DNA from 2 places in the Sporosarcina sp. resist genome. Region 1 is predicted to be linked to the other one. Evidence: a T-box and tRNA genes for the amino acid it is inferred to sense, from the RefSeq annotation. Region 1 holds a T-box; the other holds one or more tRNA genes.
The links. The T-box of region 1 lies ahead of metG (methionine--tRNA ligase). A T-box ahead of a tRNA ligase gene usually reads a tRNA of that ligase, here a tRNA-Met.
Positions count from the first base shown of each region.

Region 1 (11,649 bases):
TTTCACGTAACAAGCGATAGCGGTTTACTGCAGAGCCGCCGTAATCATCCGTCCGTTTATTCGATAAAGGCGACAGGAATTCATTAATAAGATAGCCATGTGCACCATGGAGTTCAATGACGTCAAACCCGGCTTTCTTCGCACGAATTGCACCTTCCTTGAATGCTTGTACAGTCGTTTTTATATCGTCTATAGTCATTTCAACAGGCGATTTATACTTTTCATTGAATGCAATTGCGGACGGTGCATAAATATCGCCGTCGACTGTCGCTTTACGTCCAGCATGTGCGAGCTGGATGCCCGTTTTCGCGCCCTGCTGTTGCATGAGATGGACCACTTCTGTTAATCCCGCAATATGGTCGTCGCTCCAGATGCCAAGATCTTGTGAGGAAATTCGTCCCGCAGGTTGTACTGCTGTAGCCTCAACAATGATAAGGCCAACTTGACCGACAGCACGTGTGGCGTAATGTGTCTTATGCCAATCCTCAATCATTCCGTCTTCGTTATGGCTCGAATACATACACATCGGTGACATAACGATGCGGTTTTTAAATTCAACATCGCGTATTGTAAATGGTTCAAATAACTTTGCCATGTTTTTAACCCCCTAAATGATTAATACGATTAGTATAACAAATGCGGGAATATAAGGCGGGGGTCCCGACTTGGAAAGATGATTGGCATTAACACGATTTTTCAAAAAAAGTGTCAGAGAACGACCCCCTAAATAGCAGGAGAAGTTATCACCATTCTAGAAGAGTTATCTATCAAAGGAAAAGTTGGTGGGAAAATGGAGGCTTTTTTAGTTATAGATGTGCAAAATGGAATAGTGAATTTCGGTAATTTTCAAGAGAGCTGTCAATAATCAAGATTGTTATTAAGGATTTCAAGGCTAATGGAAAACCTGTTATTTTCATTAGGCATTGGTCAGATGCAATTGAAGTATTGGATTACGAGGAATTTGTCAAAGAGTATAAACTATCTAACTTACGTTGAAGCAAAGATATGACTTAAAACAGATACATTGGGGGAATAAAAGTGAACATAAAAATTACAGAGCAGATTGCAAAAATTCAAAGTAGTAATCATTTCTCAGGTACTGTATTTGTTAAAGATGGGGAAAGGATTTTGGCAGATGTAAGCTATGGTTATGCCAATCGTTCTGAACAATTAAAAAATCAAAGAACATCTCGATATGGAATAGCGTCTGGATGTAAGCTTTTCACCTCAATTGCAATTTGTCAGCTTGTAGAAGAAGGAAAACTATCTTTTGATACGACTATAGGAGAATGTCTTGATTTAGATTTTCCGTATTTAGACGAAAAGATAACCATCCACCATTTACTGACGCATACTACAGGAATGCCAGATTATTTCGATGAAGAAGTCATGGATGACTTTGAGGAACTGTGGGTCAAAAATCCGATGTATCACTTAAGACGTTTGAGCGACTTTTTGCCACTTTTTCAAAATGAGCACATGAAATCTCCGATAGTAGGGCGGTTTCACTACAATAATGCAGGTTATATTTTGCTAGGTTTGATAGTTGAACAAGTAAGTGGACTTGTCTTTACTGACTACGTTGAAGAACGTATTTTTAAAGAAGTCGGCATGTTAGAATCAGGATACTTTGCGTTTGATGCTCTTCCGCAAGGGACTGCTTTAGGGTATATAGATAATTCAGACGGAACATGGAAAACGAATATTTATTCACTACCAGTAAAAGGCGGTTCGGATGGCGGAGCATATGTAACAGCAAAAGATATGGTTAGGCTATGGGAAGCCTTGATGAACCATCGACTTCTAAATGAGGTACTAACCAATCAGTTACTCACGGCTCATACTCAAGTCGATGAAGATAGCTTTTATGGATATGGCATATGGATTAAGAAAAATGAAAAAGGTGTATTTAAGTATCATGTAATGGGCTATGATCCTGGAGTTAGCTTTCACTCCGCTTATTTTCCCAATTCATCTCAAATAGTTGTTGTATGCTCAAACAAGTCAACAGGAGCATTTGACATTATGAATGGAATTGAAGAGGAACTGACAAGGTTCCAAGCCTTTAAATAAAAAATGACTTGAACCTTATTAAAATTGACGAAGAGGAGAGTGGGAAAGTTAGATATGGGGATTTTTTTGATTGGGGAATATCTTAAAAGTGAAAGAGTAATAATGCGAGAAATTGAAGAGAAAGATTGGGTAGATGTTCATAAATATGCATCGCAACAACTAGTGTGTCAGTACCAACCGTGGGGACCAAACTCTGAGGAGGAATCTGAAGAGTTTGTAAAACAAGTTATTGTAGATGCCAAAAAGAAACCAAGAAGTCGATTTGTATTTGCCATAATTTTAAGGGGAAACGGAAACATGATTGGGGCAGCTGAGTTAAATATCCAAGATTATAGCAATAAAATCGGAGAAATTGGCTACATTATAAATCCAGATTTTTGGGGAATGGGATATGCAACAGAGGCAGCGAAATTGGTAATTGAATTCAGTTTTAAAAATTTTAATCTCCATCGTATTTATGCGACATGCGACCCAAGAAATGTTGCTTCATCAAAGGTGCTAGAGAAAATAGGCATGACAAAAGAAGGTAGAATACGTGAGGATTTACTACTAAAAGATGGATGGCGTGATTCCCTTTTATACAGTATTTTAGTTCATGAGTGGAGTGGAAAATAGAGTGCTAAATTTTCACCAAAAGATGATAAATAACTTTAATACCGAATCGATTTCTGTGCAAAAAAAACGAGTGAAAGATACTACTATATATAAATATAGTTTTGACTGATAGAAGGGGAAATTATGAATAGAGAACATTATTTATATGAAGAATTTATATGTATTTCTGGATTATTAAACCAACAGTTAGACATTGTACCTGTCTTATATGGTTCATTAGGTCTTGGAAAAGTAACAAATATCGACTTTTCTCCTCAAGATATTGATATACTTGTGCCCTTAACTTATTTAGAAGAAAAATGGAAATTTCTCCAACATACCATGGAACAGCTAGGCTATAGAATGGTTAACTTACAGGAACATGAATTTATTAAAAATGATATTAAAATTGGGTTTGCTTTTACGGAAGATTTATTGGAATTTGCGGATGTAGATTATACAAGTTTAAACCTATTTGAAGATGCTGGTTCAGAATACTATTTACCTACGATTTTGGATTTCGTTAAAGTCTATAATAAATCGCTAGAAGATGGCTATAGAAGAACAAAAAATAACAATAAGGACTTGGATAAATTAGAGATTTTAAATATAATTATACAGAATACATTATAATTACAATGAATATAAGTTCTCAAAATGGCATAGTCTAAATAAGGAAATAACTTACATAAAAGTAACTGGATTAAGTTTTACAATCGAAATAATTTTTGGGGCAACTCATTATTCACAAATCCCATATGTAATGCATGGTGACTCCTTTACTTGTAATAATCCACTGTAGTGTATCGCTGACGTTGTGATACAAGTATGGTTAACATGACCAGGAAATACGTTTATTTATTATTTGCATTTACACACACACTTCTCTATAATCAATTCAAACCTTATATCAAACGGCAATGACGAGGAAAAGTAATGAGACGATGTTATATAGAGAGCTTCTGTTGGTGGAAATGAAGCAAACTAGTCTGATGAACATGATCTCCGAGCTTTGCACTGAAAATCCGCGGATGAGTAGGCTGCAACAAGATTTGGCACTTGTTACAAATGTCAAAGTATACTCGCAGGATTTGTAGCGACGTACTTACTAAGACAAGTGGCGTGAGCTATTTGTGAACTAAGGTGGTACCACGAGTGAAATATTAACCTCGTCCTTATCGATACGATAAGTGGCGGGGTTTTTTGTATGCCCTAAAAAGGAGGAATTCGTTTGAGCATTTTAATTGGGGGTGCGTGGCCATATGCCAATGGGTCATTGCATTTAGGCCATATCGCAGCGTTGTTACCGGGGGATATTTTAGCGAGGTATTACCGACTAAAGGGTGAATCCGTCTTATATGTGTCAGGTAGCGATTGTAATGGTACACCTATTTCGATTAGGGCCAATCAAGAAGGGCTAGCGATTCAAGATATCGCAGATCGCTATCATCAAGAATTTATAGAAAGCTTTGCGATACTGGGATTTAGTTATGATTTTTATTCCAGAACGGATAGTCAACAACATCATGAAGTTGTCCAGCGGATTTTCTTGCAGCTACTTGAGAATGGATATATTTATAAAAAAGAGATTGAACAAACGTATTGTGAGTTTGACCACCAATTTTTACCGGATCGGTATGTGGAGGGTGTTTGTCCGAACTGTGGACATCCATCTCGTGGGGATCAATGTGATAATTGTTCAACCATCCTTGATCCGCTTGATTTAATTGACCGTAAATGCAAAATTTGTGGCAATGAACCAACCACAAAGGCAACGGAACACTTCTACTTTTCATTAAGTTCATTTCAACATGAGCTAGAAGAGCAAGTTAAGAAGGTTCGGGCAAACAAAGCGTGGAGAGAAAATGCCATCCATTTATCAGAAAGATATTTGACAGAAGGTTTACATGACCGCGCTGTGTCCAGAGATTTACAAAATGGAGTTAGTGTCCCAGTACAAGGTTATGAGGATAAAAAAGTATACGTTTGGATTGAAGTAGTATCAGGTTATTATTCGGCCAGTCAACAATGGGCGATTGACACTAATCAAAGTGATGAAGCTTTTTGGAATGAAGAGACCGTATCTTACTATGTACATGGGAAAGACAACATTCCCTTCCACTCGATTATTTGGCCATCTATTTTATCGGGTATTGGAAAGGACGCTTTTCCAACACATATCGTTTCAAACGAGTACTTAACATTAGAAAAAATGAAACTATCAACGAGCAAAAACTGGGCTGTGTGGGTTCCCGCCATTTTGGAAAGTTATGATCCTGACTCCATTCGATACTTTCTAACTGCAAATGCACCTGAAAATAGAGACGCTGATTTTTCGTGGCGTGAATTCATTTTCAGTCATAATTCTGAGCTTCTTGGTGCTTACGGTAACCTCGTAAATCGGACGTTGAAGTTTATTGACAAATCATTTGAAGGGGCTGTTACTGGTAACCTGGATTTAGATATTGTAGAAATGACTCAATCTAGATATGGTGAGATTGGTCACTTGATTGAACAAGGTCATTTCAAACAAGCGATTGAAACGATTTTTGAAACCATTCGCTTCGGAAATAAATACTTTGATACAAAACAACCTTGGAAAGAAATCCATGAGAACAGGGAAGAGTGCAAGAATATTTTACTTACATGTGTGCATATTATTGCAAATTGTGCTTAGTTATTATCGCCATTCCTACCTTTTTCAAGTGATAAAGTGAAAGTAATGTTGAATTTAGCACCATTTACTTGGGAACCCATAGAAAAATCAATATATCAAACCTTTCAAGTAAGTCCTTTATTTGAACGAATCGATTTAAATCAGATAGAGATCGAATTAGAAAAGTTAAAATTGAATGCAATATAAGTATAGACCAGAGAAAAATTACTAGACTAAACTGCGGGCATATTCAAAGTTAAACCGCTATTCCACTTTAAATAATCAGACAACAATGGCAGCATAAGTGTTTTCAAACATCTAAAATAAGGGGGATGTTCAATATGTATTCCTTGTTCTGAATAAAATTAATCAAGATTAAATTGTTACTATAATAAATATACGGACCAAGAGTGGCGTTATTATAGGGGGGGAATTCACATGATAGTAGAGGACCGGATAGCTAACTGGATTGAATCTTACGATCGAAATGGTTATTTGAATGGCTCCATACTAATTGCTTCTAACGAAAACATTCTTTTTAACAAAGGCTTTGGTATGGCTAATTGGGAACATAAAGTGCCAAATACGCCTACTACTAAATTTCGCATAGGTTCCCTTACTAAGGCTTTTACAGCAATGGGCATATTTCAATTACATGAAAAGCAGAAATTGAACATAAACGATTATGTTGGTAAGTATCTTCATGATTATCCTAATGGTGATCGAATCACGATTCTCCATTGCTTAACGAATAGCTCAGGCATTCCCAATTATACAAGTTTTGCGGATTTTTGGTCTAGTACTATGAGACTTCCTTCGACTTTAAATCAGCTTATTGACTCATTTAAAGACAGGGATTTGGACTTTGAACCTGGAAGGAGTTTTGGCTACTCAAACTCGGGCTACACGTTGCTAACGGCTATTATGGAAATAGTTTCAGGCATATCATATGCAGATTATATACAGGAGCAAATATGCCATCCATTGGGCATGTATAATACAGGCTGCGATGATGGAATAAGGGTCGTTCCTAGTTTGGCTTCTGGTTATTCATTCTGGGAAGAACCGATTCACCCAGCATATGCTGACTTGTCATTTCCATTAGGATCCTATGGTCTATATTCTACAACGGAGGATCTATTTATTTGGGATAAGGCATTAAAATCATTCAAAATACTTAACAAGGAACTAACAGAGAAAATGTTTACTCCAAATCTCAGTTCATATGCATATGGTTGGATGAAATCCAAAATTTTCGGAAAAAACTGTGTGCATCATTCTGGAGATATCAGCGGTTTTTGTAGCGATTTTCTCAGATTTGTTGATGATCAAGTTACTATTATCTTTTTGAGTAATATGAATGTTACGCCTGTAAAACATTTAAGTCTGGAAATTGCGAAGACTATTTTTGAGGAAAAGACATCTTTACCGCTTCCTGCTGTACCAATTCCGTACACAAACGTAGAACCTATAGTAGGTAAGTATCTATTTGGAAATGAGGACAACAAAGTCCTAGATATATCTGTTGAGAAGGGAGAACTCTTTTTAGCTGTCCCTAAAACGTACGGAGCGATTTATAAATTCAAACTGGTAGCAGTTAGCCACGACTCCACCAAAACAACTTTTTTAACTGAGATGATTAATGAGCAACTTGTATTTTATAATTCAATGTCAGGTGAAATAGGGAGTGTGCAATATATGGATTGTACTGGGAAAAATCAAATGTTGAATAAGGCTGAGTAGTTTGTAGGTAAACATTAAAGGTTAATGTAAAGAACTCAGATTCTACTCGCGGCAGCAGGGTGCAATCTAAGTGCATATCATTGACTAGTTATTCCGTAAACAATTTTCCTGAAAGCAAATAATCTTCCGAAACACAAATGTGAATTTAGAATATTCATAGCAATAAATGGACTTGCAATGCAGATATGATTTCAAAATAAATCCGAGAAGTCGATTTGTCTTTGCAATACTTTTAAAGTAATACGGAAAGATGATTGGCGCAGCTGAGTTTAATATTCGAGATTGTGGAAATAAAACCGGAGAAATTGGTTATATTGTGAATCCAAATTATTTGGGAATAGGATATGCAACAGAAGTAGCGAAATTATTAATTGGATTTGGTTTTAAAGAATTCAATTTCCACCGTATTTATGCGACCTGTGATCCAAGAAATGTTGCTTCTTCGAAGGTGTTGGAGAAAATAGGAATGATTAAAGAAGATAGAATGCGTGAGGATTTAGTAATGAAAGATGGATGGAGTGATTCTCTTTTAGATAGTATTTTAGTGCCCGAATGGGACGGGAAATAAATAAATAAATAAATAAATAACAGTTCATCAGTACTTCAATAGTGATGCTGCTTTTTTAAAATTGAGGGGATAGCAGAGCGGATCTATAGTTTCAACAGTGAAGCATCGTTAGAATGTACTGTGGTTGTATTCGGTCGGTATATTTTTTGCATACCTACTTTGTAAAGTCTTTATTGAAAAATAATCGTCAACTAATTCCCACCTTGATTGAAAGGAAGGTAATAGTTGGCTTTTTCTACTATCGCATTAATTACTATCAAATTTTTTAGTATTGACAAAATGAATGAGACTGTTTAGACTGAAAATTAAGATTCAACTGGCATACCACATACCAGTGGGAGGAGATGGAGAATGAGCCTATTCATAGTACAGCAGTCCCTTTCTCTTAAGCAACAAGCATATGAAGGGATTAAAAATGCAATTGTTTTACACGAAATCCTTCCCGGCAGTGCATTGTTCGAAAGAGACTTGAGCGAAAATTTGGAAATTAGTAGAACACCTGTAAGGGAGGCAATTCTATTATTAGAGATGGAAGGGTGGGTGAAGTCGATACCAAGAAAGGGGACTTTTGTAAGTAAAATAACGGCCTGGGATGTCGAAGAAGTGATTCAAATTAGGAAAGCGCTTGAAATTCTTGTTATAGAACTACTTATCTCCAAGATTACGGAGAAAGATATCGAACAGCTCAATCATATTTATGTGAAACAGCTTGAGCATGTAAAAGATAGTGGACAATTCATATCGGTGGATAAGGACTTTCATATCTATTTGGCTGAATTGAGTGGAAATCATCGCCTGGTAAATTTAATGAGCACAATTAGTGATCAAATAAGGTGGTTTGGTGTTAGTGCGTTGAATTTACCGAATCGAAAAGAACAGACTTTAAAGGAGCATGCCTGGATAATTGAGTGTTTGAGAAATAAAGAAGTTGAAAAAACAAAAGAGGCCGTGTTAGAGCATATCGAGCACACTCGGGTTGCTATTCTATCTAGTGTTAGTTTAAGTGATTAAGTAATGATTTGTATTCCTATTACTATAGGATATAGGATTAAGATTTGAATAGTATGTAAGCACTTACATTAGGGGTGGAGGGGAATGTATGTCGAAAATTTCAGCAAATTTAACAGAAGATGGGGAGAGTAAAGAAATTGAAAAACCATCGCGTGTACGATGGTGGTTGGCTTTTATGTTTTTCCTTATTGGATTGATTGCTTATATGGATCGATCAAACATCGCAATTATTGCAAAGCCAATGATGGAAGATTTGAATATGAGCAAAGTTCAATTCGGTATGTTAGCATCATTATTCTCCTTAGGCTATGCACTCTCTCAAATTCCTGCTGGAATAATTGCGGAGCGTATTGGGGCAAGAAAGATTGTTATGATTGCCTTGATTTGGTGGTCAGTATTTACTGGGTTAACGGCGATTGTTAAATCTCATGGGTTATTAGCGCTCGTACGTTTTATGTTTGGGGTTGGGGAAGGTCCGATGTATCCGGGAAATGTAGTCTTTAATACGCATTGGTTTGCACAACAGGAAAAAGGGCGGGCTGCAAGTGCGCTGTTAGCGGGATCTTATTTTGGTCCAGTGATTGCACCCGTGATAACCGTGGCTATTTTTCAAGCATGGGGATGGCAAGCGGTTTTTTATATCTTTGGAGCGTTGGGCATTCTGGTCGCATTAATCTGGTATATAGTTGGTCGGGATAGACCGGAGGATCATCCTTTCGTGAACAAACAAGAATTGAAACAGATCATGGAGAATAGAACAGTTATGGGGGATAAAAAGACTCTTGCTCCTTGGAAAAAGTTCTTGAAAAATGGACGTTTCTGGGCGCTAGGTCTTCAATATTTTATTGTTTTGTATATTATTACTTTCTTCCTAGTCTGGTTGCCAACTTATTTGATGGAAGCTAGAAATTTTTCGCTAGGCGAAATGGGATTCGCAGCTAGTTTCCCTTGGTTAGGTATATTTATCACAGTTATGACGGGTGGCGCAATTTCGGATTTGTTAGTGAAGAAAGGGAAGTCAAAAATGATTGCAAGAGGTTCGCTTGCGATAGCTGGGTTAATCGTTTTTGCTGGATCAATGTATTTAGCAGCTTATGCTACTGTTCCGTGGATGAATGTATTATGGCTGACAATCTCTTTGGGAGCTTTAGGATTTCCAGTAATCGCTTCTTGGTCAGCAGTAATGGACTTGGGGAATGAATTTTCTGGTTCCGTGTCAGGTTGGATGAATCTTTGGGGAAATCTTGGCGCTTTTGCATCTCCCGTACTATGTGGCTGGCTTGCACAAAACATCGGTTGGGAGGCCACTTTGCTAGTGAGTATTGTACCTGTATTTTTTGCTATTCTACTTTGGTTTGGTATTCGTCCAGATCATTCGTTAACTTAATTATTTGCTATCTGTGGCATGCCACATACCACAGACTTAAAAGGAGGAAATAAAATTGAAGTATGCAATTTATCAAATGGAAATTGTAGCCGGAAAACCGTCTGAAAACAGAAGAAAAGTAATGGAATGGGTGGAAAAAACAATGGAATCCACATCCCCGGATATCCTCGTTCTTCCGGAGATGTGGACTACGGGTTATACCTTATCTATTTTGGATGAAGTGGCAGAGGAAACGGGGCAGGATACAATTCCCTTCTTAACAGAGATTTCGAAGCGTTTCAATGTGAATATTATTGGTGGTTCAGTTGCGAATAAAAAGAATGGTTGTATTTACAATTCTTCTTTTGTCGTAAATCGACTAGGGGAACTAGTCTATGAATATGACAAAATTCATCTTGTCCCTATGTTGGATGAACATCTTTACTTAGAAGGAGGAAAGAAAAAAGTAAGCATCTTTGAATTGGACGGCATTAAGATGGGGCTCATTATATGTTACGATTTACGTTTTCCAGAACTCTCTAGAGAACTTGCGCTTAAAGGAGCTGAAGTACTTCACGTTGTAGCGGAGTGGCCAACAGTCAGAAAAGAACACTGGCATACCTTGCAAAAAGCGAGAGCAATTGAAAATCAAATGTTTGTCGTTTCATGTAATTGTGTTGGTACGTATAACAATGTTGAATATGCTGGGATGTCCATGATTATAGATCCCTGGGGAAGTGAACTTTCCATAGGGCAAGAACAAAGCGAGGAAACGATAGTAAATGATTTAGCTTTAGAACTTACCGCAAAAGTACGAAAAAATGTACCGGTATTTTCAAGCAGGGTCCCAGAACTATACTAAAGAAGAAAAGGACGTGACGAAAGATGGAAAATAAATTAATAATGAGCATTCAAGGTAGTGAGGAAAAATTAGAGATTTATGTAGAAAATATATTTAATGCAGGATATGCAGGAGTGGATCAGGAGAAAGTACAAGAACATATCGATGAATTGTCGAAGTTAGGCGTCGCAACCCCTACCACCATTCCTACATTGTATCCAGTATCAAATCAGCTGGCTACGTATGCAGACACATTCCAAGTTCAACATCATGAAACAAGCGGAGAAATTGAGTATGTATTAATCTGGTCTAATGATGGAATGTATGTCACGGTAGGGAGCGATCATACTGATCGTAAACTAGAAACTTTCAGCGTTCCGATGTCTAAGCAAGCGTGTCCAAATATTTTAGCGCAGGATGTTTGGAAATTTGAAGATGTAGCAGATCATTGGAGCCAAATTGAGTTAACATGTTGGATAAAATCCGATGGCAAAGAAGAGCTATACCAAAAAGGTACTTGTGGTGATCTAATGTCACCACAAGCGTTAATTGAGAACTTTAAACAAATGAACATTGACCAAAATGGAAACATCTTTTATTCAGGAACAATCGGAACAGTTGGAAGTTCGTTAGCATATGGAGATGAATATGTAATCGAAATGAAAGATCCTGTACTTGATAGGGTGATAACACACCACTATCGGTTGAAGTATTTACTAGAAGAGATTGGATAAAACGGTGGAGCCCGAGAAATGGGCTCTTCTTTTTTTATATCCATTAAAGCTTTGTGAAGCGAA
Region 1 is NZ_CP060287.1:2,555,110-2,566,758, forward strand. It holds gene namA (NADPH dehydrogenase NamA) at 1-595, opposite strand, end outside; gene H7992_RS12425 (serine hydrolase domain-containing protein) at 1,039-2,073, shown strand; gene H7992_RS12430 (GNAT family N-acetyltransferase) at 2,128-2,688, shown strand; gene H7992_RS12435 (hypothetical protein) at 2,812-3,300, shown strand; T-box leader at 3,579-3,847, shown strand; partial or broken gene metG (methionine--tRNA ligase) at 3,899-5,530, shown strand; gene H7992_RS12445 (serine hydrolase domain-containing protein) at 5,762-7,066, shown strand; gene H7992_RS12450 (GNAT family N-acetyltransferase) at 7,317-7,634, shown strand; gene H7992_RS12455 (GntR family transcriptional regulator) at 7,986-8,645, shown strand; gene H7992_RS12460 (MFS transporter) at 8,734-10,032, shown strand; gene H7992_RS12465 (carbon-nitrogen family hydrolase) at 10,088-10,873, shown strand; gene H7992_RS12470 (DUF2848 family protein) at 10,897-11,586, shown strand.

Region 2 (11,649 bases), 2.4 Mb from region 1:
ATTTATGAAAAACACGACTCGTTCGAGCATGTATATGATGAAATTGTAGAACAGCTGCTCATTATGTGTGTACAACAACCAGTGACCTATGTAGTACCAGGACATCCGCTTGTTGCGGAACGGACAGTCCAATTATTAGTCGAGAAAGAACGCGAAGGTTTAATCCAAATGGAAATTGCGGGGGGGAATAGTTTTCTTGACCCGATTTTTGCAGCGTTGCGCATCGATCCGATTGAAGGGTTTCAACTACTCGATGGTACGGATATGAAACGCGATGATGTCCAGATGAAGCAACATATTTTAATTGGACAAGTGTACGATGCGTTCGTGGCATCTGAAGTGAAACTGTCATTAATGGAGAAATACGCCTACGACCATCCAGTGACGGTTGTAACGGCGGCAGGTTCTACGGGCGAGCAATTGATTACAGTTCCACTATTTGAACTGGACCGTGTCACTGAAATTAATAATTTGACTACCGTTTATGTACCGCCTGTAGTTGAAAGAGAAGCGCGATTGAAAGATTGGTCGACGTTCAGGGAAATCATCGCTGCACTGCGCGCTCCGGGCGGGTGCCCATGGGATCGTGAACAGACGCATGCATCGTTGAAGCGGTATTTGCTTGAAGAAGCACACGAACTGCTTGAGGCGATTGATAGTGAAGATGACGACGCAGTGATTGAAGAGCTTGGTGATGTACTGTTACAAGTATTCCTTCATGCTCAAATTGGCGAAGACGACGGTTATTTTGCCATGGAAGACGTGCTTCAATCGGTAGGATCGAAAATGATTCGTCGCCACCCTCATGTTTTTGGAGATAAAAGCGTGGTAAATTCAGAAGAAGTTCTGCAAAATTGGCAAGAAATCAAGCAACAGGAAAAACCGCAAGCCGACTCACTCTTGGAAGGTCAAGAACGTCCTTCTTCATCACTTTTAACGTCACTTAATTATCAAAAAGAGGCGGCAAAGGTTGGGTTTGATTGGCCAACGATTGACGGTGCTTTAGAAAAATTTGATGAAGAATGGCTGGAGTTCCGTAAAGAACTAGAGAGTGGTACGAAATACAGTCAAATGGACGAGCTAGGTGACGTTCTGTTCACAATCGTTAACATTTCACGCTTCCTCAAGTTATCTCCAGAAGAAGCAATGGTCCATGCAAATCAAAAGTTCAACAGACGGTTTTCATTTGTCGAAAAGAGTGTGAAAGATGGACAAGGCAAGTTTACTGACTATACACTTGATGAACTTGAAGAGTTTTGGAAACTAGCAAAAAAAGGGGAAGATAATGATGAGACTTGATAAATTCCTGAAAGTATCTCGACTAATTAAAAGACGGACACTCGCAAAACAAGTAGCTGATCAAGGGCGTATAACAATAAATGAAAAAGTGGCAAAAGCGTCATCGGTTGTAAAAGAAAGCGATGAATTGGCGATCCGTTTCGGTCAGAAGATTGTAACGGTTAAAATTAACATGCTGAAAGAGACGACGAAAAAAGACGATGCAGCCTCAATGTACACGATTTTGAAGGAAGAGAAGCTTGAAAAAGTGGAACCGGAATTCATGGATGATGAAGACTGAACAACATGACAGGGAATTTTCCTGTCATGTTTTTTTATGTCCTAGCATAAGATAGCTGTGAACGTACAAGCAAAGGGGGAAGCATATAATGCAATTTCAAACTGATAGTCCTACGTACGCAATTCCATCAGGAGACCATGTCGTCACTATGCGCAACAGAAAACGGATGGATCTCACGTCTGTAAAATCAATCGACCGCTTCGATCAGGAAGAATTTCTCGTTCGAACATCGCAAGGATTATTGCAAATCCGGGGAGAGGAACTGCGCATTGTTCATCTCGATGTCGATAAAGGGCTTCTAACGCTAGAAGGAACGGTCGGCACTATTCAATACGATGAAGAAGAATCAGGTTCAAAAGGTTTCCTCCATAAATTGTTTGGATGAGTCTATCCGTTCAATTTCTTAGCCTGCTTGCTATGATTGGGACGGGCATTGTTGCTGGGGCATTCATGGACATGATTGGAACAAGTACCGCGCACGCCGGGAAGAAATCGATTATTCGAAAGCGTGCGGTTTGGCTCGAAGTCATTGGATGGGTACTCGTCGGATGTTGGACGTTTTACATCCTTTATCTCGTCAGGGATGGGGCGTGGCGGATATATGATCCAGTTGCACAGATTAGTGGGATGTTGCTATACGTAACTATTTTTTATAAGCCGTTCCGGTTTTTCGGGAGGATCTTGTTGGTGTTGTTAATAAGGCCGCTCTTGTTCCTCGTGCGTCTGATTGTATCTATTATCAGTCTAGTCATTCGTTTTATAGTGAAAGTCTTTGCAGTCCTCTTTACACCATTTGTTAAAATATTCCGTATCATTTCCGGAAAACTCTTTAAAAGAAGGGTGAAATGATATATAATTTATGGACTAACAAATTGTAGTGTGTGAAGAGGGGAAGTGCAGGACGTGGAACAGAAACAGCAGAGGAAATCGTCCGAAAGGGTCGCATCGATTCAAACTGAATATGTCCGCTCACTTCAAAAGAAAGAGACTAGGAAGAATGCGCGGAAAGTCCGTTTATACCGTAGACTGGCTGTGTTTGCTATTGTGGCAGCCGTTATTCTAGGTGGTCTGACGAATATGTTCATCAACCAGAAACAGACGTTGGCAGCGAAAGAGTTGCAAAAAGTCGAGGTGCTGGCCCAGCTTGAAGGGGTACAGGAAGAACAAGAAATGCTAAAAAGACAACTTATGAAATTGAATGATGATGACTATATCGCAAAGCTTGCACGCAAGGAATATTTCTTGTCTGAAAAGAGCGAAATCATTTTTTCAATACCCGAAAACAATAAAAAAACAGATGAACAAGACAAAGGAAAAGAGTAGTCTTATTGACACTCTTTTTTTATTGGCTATAATGGAAGTAAGGATCCTGCAATTTGCAGGGCTCATTAATACGGTTGCAAGGCTCCCAGCGCGGGGCCCGCTTAAATTTTAAGGAGGAGCATTTTTTTTATGTCAATTGAAGTAGGCAGCAAGCTAGAGGGTAAAGTAACAGGAATCACAAACTTCGGGGCGTTTGTTGAGCTACCGAATGGCTCAACAGGCCTGGTCCATATCAGTGAAGTGGCGGACAATTATGTCAAGGACATCAACGATCATTTTAAAGTCGGTGACATGGTTGAAGTGAAAGTGATGAACGTCGGTGCAGATGGTAAAATTGGGTTGTCGATTAGAAAAGCGAAACCTGAATCTGAACAGCGTCCAGAACGTCCTCAGCGCCCGCAACGTCCGCGTCAAGGTGGTGGCCGTCCTGCTATGGATCGCCCAGAGAACTTTGAACAAAAAATGGCAAAGTTCATGAAAGATAGCGAAGAGCGTCTCTCTACTTTGAAAAGAGCGACAGAATCGAAACGCGGTGGCCGTGGCGCAAGCAGAGGGTAACTTGCTAGCTGTTTCAATTCATGAAAAAGTGTACGAATAGTATGAAGAAAAGTAGTGAACAAAGGGAATGACCCTTGTTCGCTGCTTTTTTGTGCGGAGAATTGTAATGTTAAATGGTGAAACTGTAACGGAAATCGTGAACTGTCATGGTAAATGGTGAAACTGTAATGGCGTTCGTGAATTGTTATGGCAATCGTCTGAACTGTCATGTCAAATGGCGAAACTGTGATGGCAATCGCGAATTGTCATGGCAAACGGTGAAACTGTAACGGCATTTGTCTGAATTGTCATGGCAAATGGCGAAATTGTGATGGCAATCGCGAATTGTCATGGTAAATGGTGAAACTGTGACGGCAATCGTCTGAACTGTCATGGTAAATGACGAAACTATCACGGGAAATCACATAAACCGTCACAGCTCCCCAAACAATCGCGCATTTTTTCATTGCAAAAAAAGGCAGTTCCTACATCGTGAATTCACGATGTAGGAACTGCTTTTTTAGTGATTTATTGTCCAACTCCTGGACGGTTGTATCTGCATTTCATAAATGGCGGCAGAGGGGATCGAACCCCCGACCTCACGGGTATGAACCGTACGCTCTAGCCAGCTGAGCTACGCCGCCTTCGTATATTCTAGTTAGCACTTGTTTCCGCTTGATCAGAACAACAATACTTATAATACAAGTGAATCAATGCAGTGTCAACCCGTCTTAGGAAAAAAGAAAAAACAGTTCGGAATGAGTCGAAACATTTTGTTTTCTTGTTGTCATGAACAGACAATTTCTTTCCACCTGCCTATGTATACTCAAGGCATAGCAGACATAGGGGGAATGAGGAATGAAACTAATTGATCATTTAGCACGTCCAGTGGGCCATCCAATTGGTATGTATGTCGAGATGATTGGAAAACGAAAAATGGATATTTTAGTTGCGACTCTATTCTTGTTTGGATCTTTTTTCTTGTCGCAAGCCGTATTATTCGATGCAGCGGTTCCTTTTTTCTTGCCGGTGTGGGCACTTGCACGGGCTCGCTTCAGAAAGCATCTCATATGGGTGTTCATTGGTGGGATGTTTGGAAGTGCATTCCTTGGTCTTGGACAGGCTGTTATCCATCTATTGATGCTCGCGTTATTTAATGCGGTTATTAAATATCCGCTCATGCGAAAATCAGTACCGCTAACAGTAGCAGGATGCATTATCATTGTTCAAGTGTTGTGGCAGTTCATTATGCATATCGGGCAACCACCAGTAAATGTTCAATTATATATTGGCTTTGAAGCAGTTCTTGCTTTGTTCATGACTTTTTTCCTCTTTGTTGCTTTTCCTGCCGCAGATCGAATCTTCTTTGGTAAATGGACACCTGAACGACTTGGAGCGGCTTGCCTTGTCGGTGCACTGGCTACAACTGGAATGAGTGGACTTATGCTAGGTCCTGTTTCGGTTTCAGGTACACTCATTCATCTGACAATTTTGCTTGCGGCGCTTGTGGGAGGGCTTCCATTTTCAACAACAATCGCAATGATCATCGCTGCTATTGTGGGGGTAGCAGAATTGTCCTTCACTGGAATGATGGCGGTGTATGGTATGACCGGATTTTTTGCAGGCACACTCCGCCGTTTCGGGAAAATTGGCATCGTGTTAGGAGGGGCCTCTGTATCGGGATTTTTCCTTATGTATGATCTGACCTTGCCTCTTGATACTTCACACTTTATAACACTCGCAACCGCGACGATTATTTTTTTACTAATCCCTTCGAAAAAACTAGAGTCGATTAAACGCATTTTTTATCCAGAGAATACAGAGACTACTGACAAACAACAAAAATGGTTAGCAGAGCGGCTCGATGATCAACTAGCTGATTTCAAAAAGTTCTCTGAATTTATGTCGACGCTTGTTGGCGACCGATCTTCCCCCCACGATAATGCAGATGTATTACCTCAGCAGGTTATTCCAAAAACTTGCCAGTCTTGTTTCCGTTATGCCAAGTGCTGGGAAGGTGCAGATAATGATATGGGCGGGCTTCTTAGTGAGTGGGAAATGACCTATTCTATGACGAAAAAAGCTAAGCGTCATCGTGTTGAGGAAAAGATTAAATATAAGTGCGTCCGATTCAATGGATTAGTTACGGAACTTGAGGAACAAGCTGCCAGTCGTTTATTGACGGGACAACTTCAGCATGGAAGAAAAATGCTTGCCCTCCAGTTGCGTGATATGAGCACCCATCTGGACAAAATAATGAATGAAGTAAAAGAAGATTTGACTGTTTATAAGCCTGCCGAGGAAGATTTGGCAAAACGGCTCCAAGAGAAAGGTATTGAGTACTTCCAGATTGATGTTTTACCAGGAGAGAGGGGTGCGCGTCGCATCATCTGCTGTATTCCTGAGAAAAGATCTGATTTTGAAACGGATACGACAGTTGCGGAAAGATTTATACTGCCGATTCTTGAAGAAATGTACGATGAGCCGTTCCGGGTCGCCAAATCTGCCGTTTTACAGGACCCTTTTCCACATATACAACTAACGTTTGGTTCGGCAGTTCGTTTTACCCTTGATTATGGTATCGCGGCAACAGCAGGCGGCGAAACATTTCACGCCGGTGATGCATATGAAGTGTTCCCAATTCATGAAGGGTTGACGGCGGTTTTGTTGTCGGATGGAATGGGCCAGGATTTAAATGCATATCGTGAGAGTCGAAAGGTAATTCGTTTGATGCGAGAATGTTTGGACCGGAAAATGGATCCTGAAACAGCCATGCATACGTTACATTATATGATGTCTTTGAATGGGCTTGATGATATGTACGCCACGCTTGATCTGGCCCTCGTAGATTTGCAAGATGGTCGCATTTGGTCTTGGAAGGCAGGATCGATGAGCACATATATTAAACGCGGTGACGACTTTTTAAGACTGGATAGCAAATCGGTCCCTGTCGGTTTTCTTCCATCCTTTTCTGTGGAGGCAAAAAAAGAAGAGTTGAAGTCAGGAGACATTATACTTATGTTAACGGACGGGATTTTTAATGGGGATATCCCGCTTGAGAAGCAAGAGAGGTCGTTGTACAGTACGCTTGAAAAATATGGAGGATTCGAATGTGACAAAATTGCAGACCGTATTATGCATGAAATGGAGCGGAAGTTTGGTGTGATTGGAGACGATCGTACTGTGTTAGTTATGAAAATCGATCATGTTCTGCCGAAGTGGTCAAGTTTCACACCCTATTCACAAACTATTTCCCGGGAAAGGGTCATCGGATGAATATGTAAGTAAGTGAGTCCCCTCCTTTAGATATTCTATGGTAAAATTCGAGTAAGAATAAATTAGAAAAGAGGAGGGAGCGGAGCAATGGATAAATTTAAACAGACGATATTCCGTTTTATCAAGGAATGGTCACTCATCGCTCCGGGGGACCGTATTTTAATCGCCTGTTCGGGTGGAGTAGATTCGGTAGCGCTTTTACATTTCATGGCTTCAAATCAAGAAAGCATGGAGATTGAAGTTGCCGCAATTCACGTCGATCATAATTTGCGCGGAGAAGAGTCCGCGGCAGACGGCACATTTGTGGCAAGGCTGTGTGAAGTGTATGGGATTCCTTTTTTTGGCGGAAGTGTCCCGGTTCCGGCTATTATCGAGAAAGACGGTGGCAATGTGCAAGCTGTCTGCCGAAATGGACGGTATGCATTTTTCGAGGAGATCATGACAAAGCACGGTTATGATGTTTTAGCAACGGCACATCACGCAGAAGATCAGTTGGAAACGGTCTTGATGCAAGTAACGAAAGGCAGTCAGCCATTGGGGATGTCGGTGAAGCGTGAAGTTGAAGGTGGAATTCTTATTCGACCTTTCCTTCCGGCTATGAAAGCGAACCTCTATTCATATGTTGGAGAGCATGAATTACATTTTCGAGAAGATCCAAGTAATGAAAGTGATGCCTATCTGCGTAATCGTTACCGTCACAAAATCGTTCCGTTTATTCTGGATGAAAACCCGGGAGCTGCTGAAAATGCAGTGAGAATGTCTGGTTATCTACAGGAAGATGAAGAATTGCTTGAAATGCTGGCGCAGGAACGTTTTGATGAAATTACTAAGTTCACAGAAGCGGGCCTGCCTGTCGTCGACGGAAATGCTTTTTCCCGCATGCACCAAACTTTACAAAGGCGGATAATTACACTACTATTGAGGTATCTTTACAATGGGGAAATTATGCCCGTAAAATATAATTCCGCGCTTATAAGTCAACTGTTACACCATCTATCTTCGCAAGACGGGAATGTATCCATTCACCTTCCACGCGGTTACCGATTCATTCGGGAATACGGCGTGCTGACGTTCGTTCGTGATACATCAATTGAAGAAGTGGAGTTGCAAAAAGTGTTGCCGAAAGGCGTTTGGACCCGTTGGGGAAATGATTTTCAGCTTTATTGGAATGAAGTGAGTAATCTCGATACGGAGTTATTCATGGATACTGATGACATCATGTATTTTGACTTGCCTCACTCTGCACTTCCCTTGTCTATCAGGAGAAGAGAGGATGGGGATCGAATCTTGTTGTCGGGGATGACACACCCGAAACGTTTATCCAGGTTGTTTATCGACGAAAAGGTTGGCATGACAGAACGCGACCGATTGCCGGTAATCATTACAGCGCAAGGTGAAATTTGTGCAGTTCCAGGAGTGCGGTACGGAGTGATATTTTCACGACACAAGACAGATCAAAGTAAGTACATAGTTAGTACAAGAAAGTTATAATGATCTGTATGAAAGAGGAGGAATTTCGATGTTGGGGAAAGATATCGAAGAGGTACTAATTACAGAAGAACAGATTCAAGAGAAAATCCGTGAACTTGGTGCGGTATTGACAGAAGAATACCAAGACAAGTATGTACTAGCGATTGGTGTGCTCAAAGGTGGATTACCTTTCATGAGTGACCTCATTAAGCGTATCGATGCTTATATCGAACTCGATTTCATGGATGTTTCAAGTTACGGAAATGCAACAGTGTCATCAGGGGAAGTTAAAATCGTCAAAGACTTGAACACAAGTGTTGAAGGACGCGATGTACTCATTATTGAAGATATTATCGATAGCGGGAAAACATTAAGTTACCTTGTCGAACTGATGAAATACCGAAAAGCGAATTCTATTAAAATTGTTACTCTCCTTGATAAGCCAACTGGCCGAAAAGTAGACTTAAAAGCAGATTACGTTGGTTTCGACGTACCGGATGCGTTTGTTGTAGGCTACGGCCTTGATTATATGGAGAAATACAGAAACTTACCTTATATTGGTGTTCTGAAAAAGGAAATCTATTCTTTCTAAACAATTGCAGGAAAATCTTTTAAGGGTCGCGAAATTCTACTTTGATGATAAGAGGCGCTTGCGCTTTTCTGTCAAGGCATTTCCTTTGTAGGATGAATCAGACCTGTGATAAGATTTACACTAGTTTTCTGTCTAATGAAATGAGGAGGCTTGGGATGAATCGAATACTTCGATACTTTCTATTATACGGACTGATATTTCTTGCAATCATGGGGATATTTAGTTCACTAAACAATACAAACCCGAAACAGAAAGAGATTCGGTATGACGAATTTATTACTGCGTTGGAAGATGGAAAAGTAACAACAGTAAGTTTACAGCCAGTTCAACTTGTCCTTAATGTGAAGGGCACAATGAAAGGCTATAAAGAAGGCGAAGAGTTCGTCACGAATATTATGAACGATACCAAGACGCAGGAAGATATCCGTGCACTTGCTACGCAAACTCAAACGGAAATCGACATCTTGCCGACTCCTGTTGCAAGCGCGTGGGTATCCTTCTTCACGGGTCTTCTACCGTTCATCATCATCTTCATCTTGTTCTTCTTCCTGTTAAATCAGGCGCAAGGCGGAGGAGGCGGCGGTGGCCGTGTTATGAACTTCGGTAAGAGTAAGGCGAAGCTTCATACAGACGACCGCAAAAAAGTTCGTTTCACGGATGTTGCTGGTGCTGACGAAGAAAAAGCTGAACTTGTGGAAGTTGTTGACTTCCTGAAAGATTCACGTAAATTCGTTGAAGTTGGCGCGCGTATTCCGAGAGGGATCTTGTTAGTTGGACCTCCTGGTACGGGTAAAACGTTGTTAGCGCGTGCGGTTGCAGGTGAAGCGGGTGTACCGTTCTTCTCAATCTCAGGTTCTGATTTCGTTGAAATGTTCGTTGGAGTTGGGGCATCACGTGTACGTGACCTTTTCGAAAACGCTAAAAAGAACGCACCATGTATTATTTTCATCGATGAAATCGATGCGGTCGGTCGTCAACGTGGCGCAGGCCTCGGCGGTGGACACGATGAACGCGAACAAACATTGAACCAACTCCTTGTTGAAATGGATGGTTTCGGTGAGAACGAAGGGGTTATCATTGTTGCGGCAACAAACCGCCCTGATATTCTTGACCCTGCACTTCTGCGCCCAGGACGTTTTGACCGTCAGATTACAGTTGGTCGTCCGGATGTAAAAGGAAGAGAAGCAGTTCTTCAAGTTCATGCGCGCAACAAGCCGCTTGACGACACTGTCAACTTGAAGGCACTTGCACAACGTACACCTGGATTCTCGGGTGCAGATCTTGAAAACTTATTGAACGAGGCAGCACTTGTTGCTGCAAGACGCGATAAAACGAAAATCGATATGTCAGACATCGACGAAGCGACGGACCGTGTTATTGCGGGACCTGCGAAGACGAGTCGCGTCATTTCGAAAAAAGAACGCGATATTGTGGCGTTCCATGAAGCGGGTCACGTAGTTGTAGGGCTAATGCTCGATGACGCTGAAATCGTTCATAAAGTAACAATCGTCCCTCGCGGACAGGCGGGCGGTTATGCCGTCATGCTTCCGAAAGAGGATCGTTACTTCATGACGAAACCTGAACTTCTCGATAAAATCGCAGGACTTCTCGGTGGTCGTGTTGCAGAGGAAATCGTTCTTGGCGAAGTTTCAACTGGAGCTCACAATGACTTCCAGCGTGCAACTGGTCTCGCTCGTTCGATGGTAACTGAATACGGAATGAGTGATAAACTTGGACCAATGCAGTTCGGTCAGGCTCAAGGGCAAGTATTCCTTGGACGCGACTTCAACTCTGAACAGAACTATTCTGAAGCGATTGCGTATGAAATCGACCAAGAAATGCAACGTATCATTAAAGAACAATATGCGCGTACGAAAGAAATTCTTTCGAGTAAACGCGAGTTGCTTGATCTGATTGCAACGACACTTCTTGAAGTGGAAACACTCGATGCAGAGCAAATTAATCATCTGAAAGATCACGGCACATTGCCTGATCGCCCATATGGCCGTTATGGCTTGGACAATAAAGATGAAGCAGTTAAGAGTGTGGATATTTCGAAAGAAGGAGATGACACAGTCATTTCTGATGCAACTGGAGCGCCTACGGACCCAGCGATCGGTGATTTACCGAAAGAGTATAAAGTGGACGAAGCTCTTAAATCAATTAACGAAGAACGCAAAGACTGAACACCTAATAAGAGCTGACTGTTTCTTTTGAAGCAGTCAGCTTTTTTCTATACCCGGATATGTGGTATGATGTGTTGGAAAATGACGAAGTTAGCGAGGAAACCATTATGCTATTAGTGCTAGATACAGGAAATACGAATATTGTCCTTGGTGTCTATGAACAGGGACAGCTTAAACATCATTGGCGCATGGAAACTTATAGACATAAGACAGAAGATGAATATGCGATGCAAGTGAAATCTTTATTTTTACACGTTGGACTCTCTTTTGACGATGTAACCGGCATTATCATTTCATCAGTAGTCCCGCCAGTCATGTTTCCTCTGGAGCAGATGTGCAGGAAGTATTTCAACCAAAAACCGCTTATTGTTGGCCCTGGTCTCAAAACTGGATTGAATATCAAGTATGAAAACCCACGCGAAGTTGGTGCAGATCGGATTGTCAATGCCGTTGCGGCTGTGCATGAATATGGAAGTCCGCTGATCATCGTTGATTTTGGAACAGCAACAACCTATTGTTATGTGAATGAAAAAGGCGAATACATGGGTGGAGCAATTGCACCAGGTATCGGAATTTCCATGGAGGCTTTGTTCGACAGGGCATCTAAATTGCCAAGAATCGAACTGGCAAAACCGGATCAAGTTGTAGGGAAAAGTACGGTAGCTGCTATGCAGGCTGGGATTGTT
Region 2 is NZ_CP060287.1:4,958,511-4,970,159, reverse strand. It holds gene mazG (bifunctional methyltransferase/pyrophosphohydrolase YabN) at 1-1,299, shown strand, start outside; gene H7992_RS23940 (RNA-binding S4 domain-containing protein) at 1,289-1,579, shown strand; gene yabP (sporulation protein YabP) at 1,668-1,964, shown strand; gene yabQ (spore cortex biosynthesis protein YabQ) at 1,961-2,428, shown strand; gene H7992_RS23925 (FtsB family cell division protein) at 2,483-2,902, shown strand; gene H7992_RS23920 (S1 domain-containing RNA-binding protein) at 3,032-3,460, shown strand; tRNA gene H7992_RS23915 (tRNA-Met) at 4,010-4,083, opposite strand; gene H7992_RS23910 (SpoIIE family protein phosphatase) at 4,298-6,715, shown strand; gene tilS (tRNA lysidine(34) synthetase TilS) at 6,803-8,206, shown strand; gene hpt (hypoxanthine phosphoribosyltransferase) at 8,235-8,777, shown strand; gene ftsH (ATP-dependent zinc metalloprotease FtsH) at 8,933-10,963, shown strand; gene H7992_RS23890 (type III pantothenate kinase) at 11,071-11,649, shown strand, end outside.
Region 2: it has a tRNA-Met gene. The T-box ahead of metG (methionine--tRNA ligase) is inferred to sense a tRNA for this amino acid. The anticodon was not compared.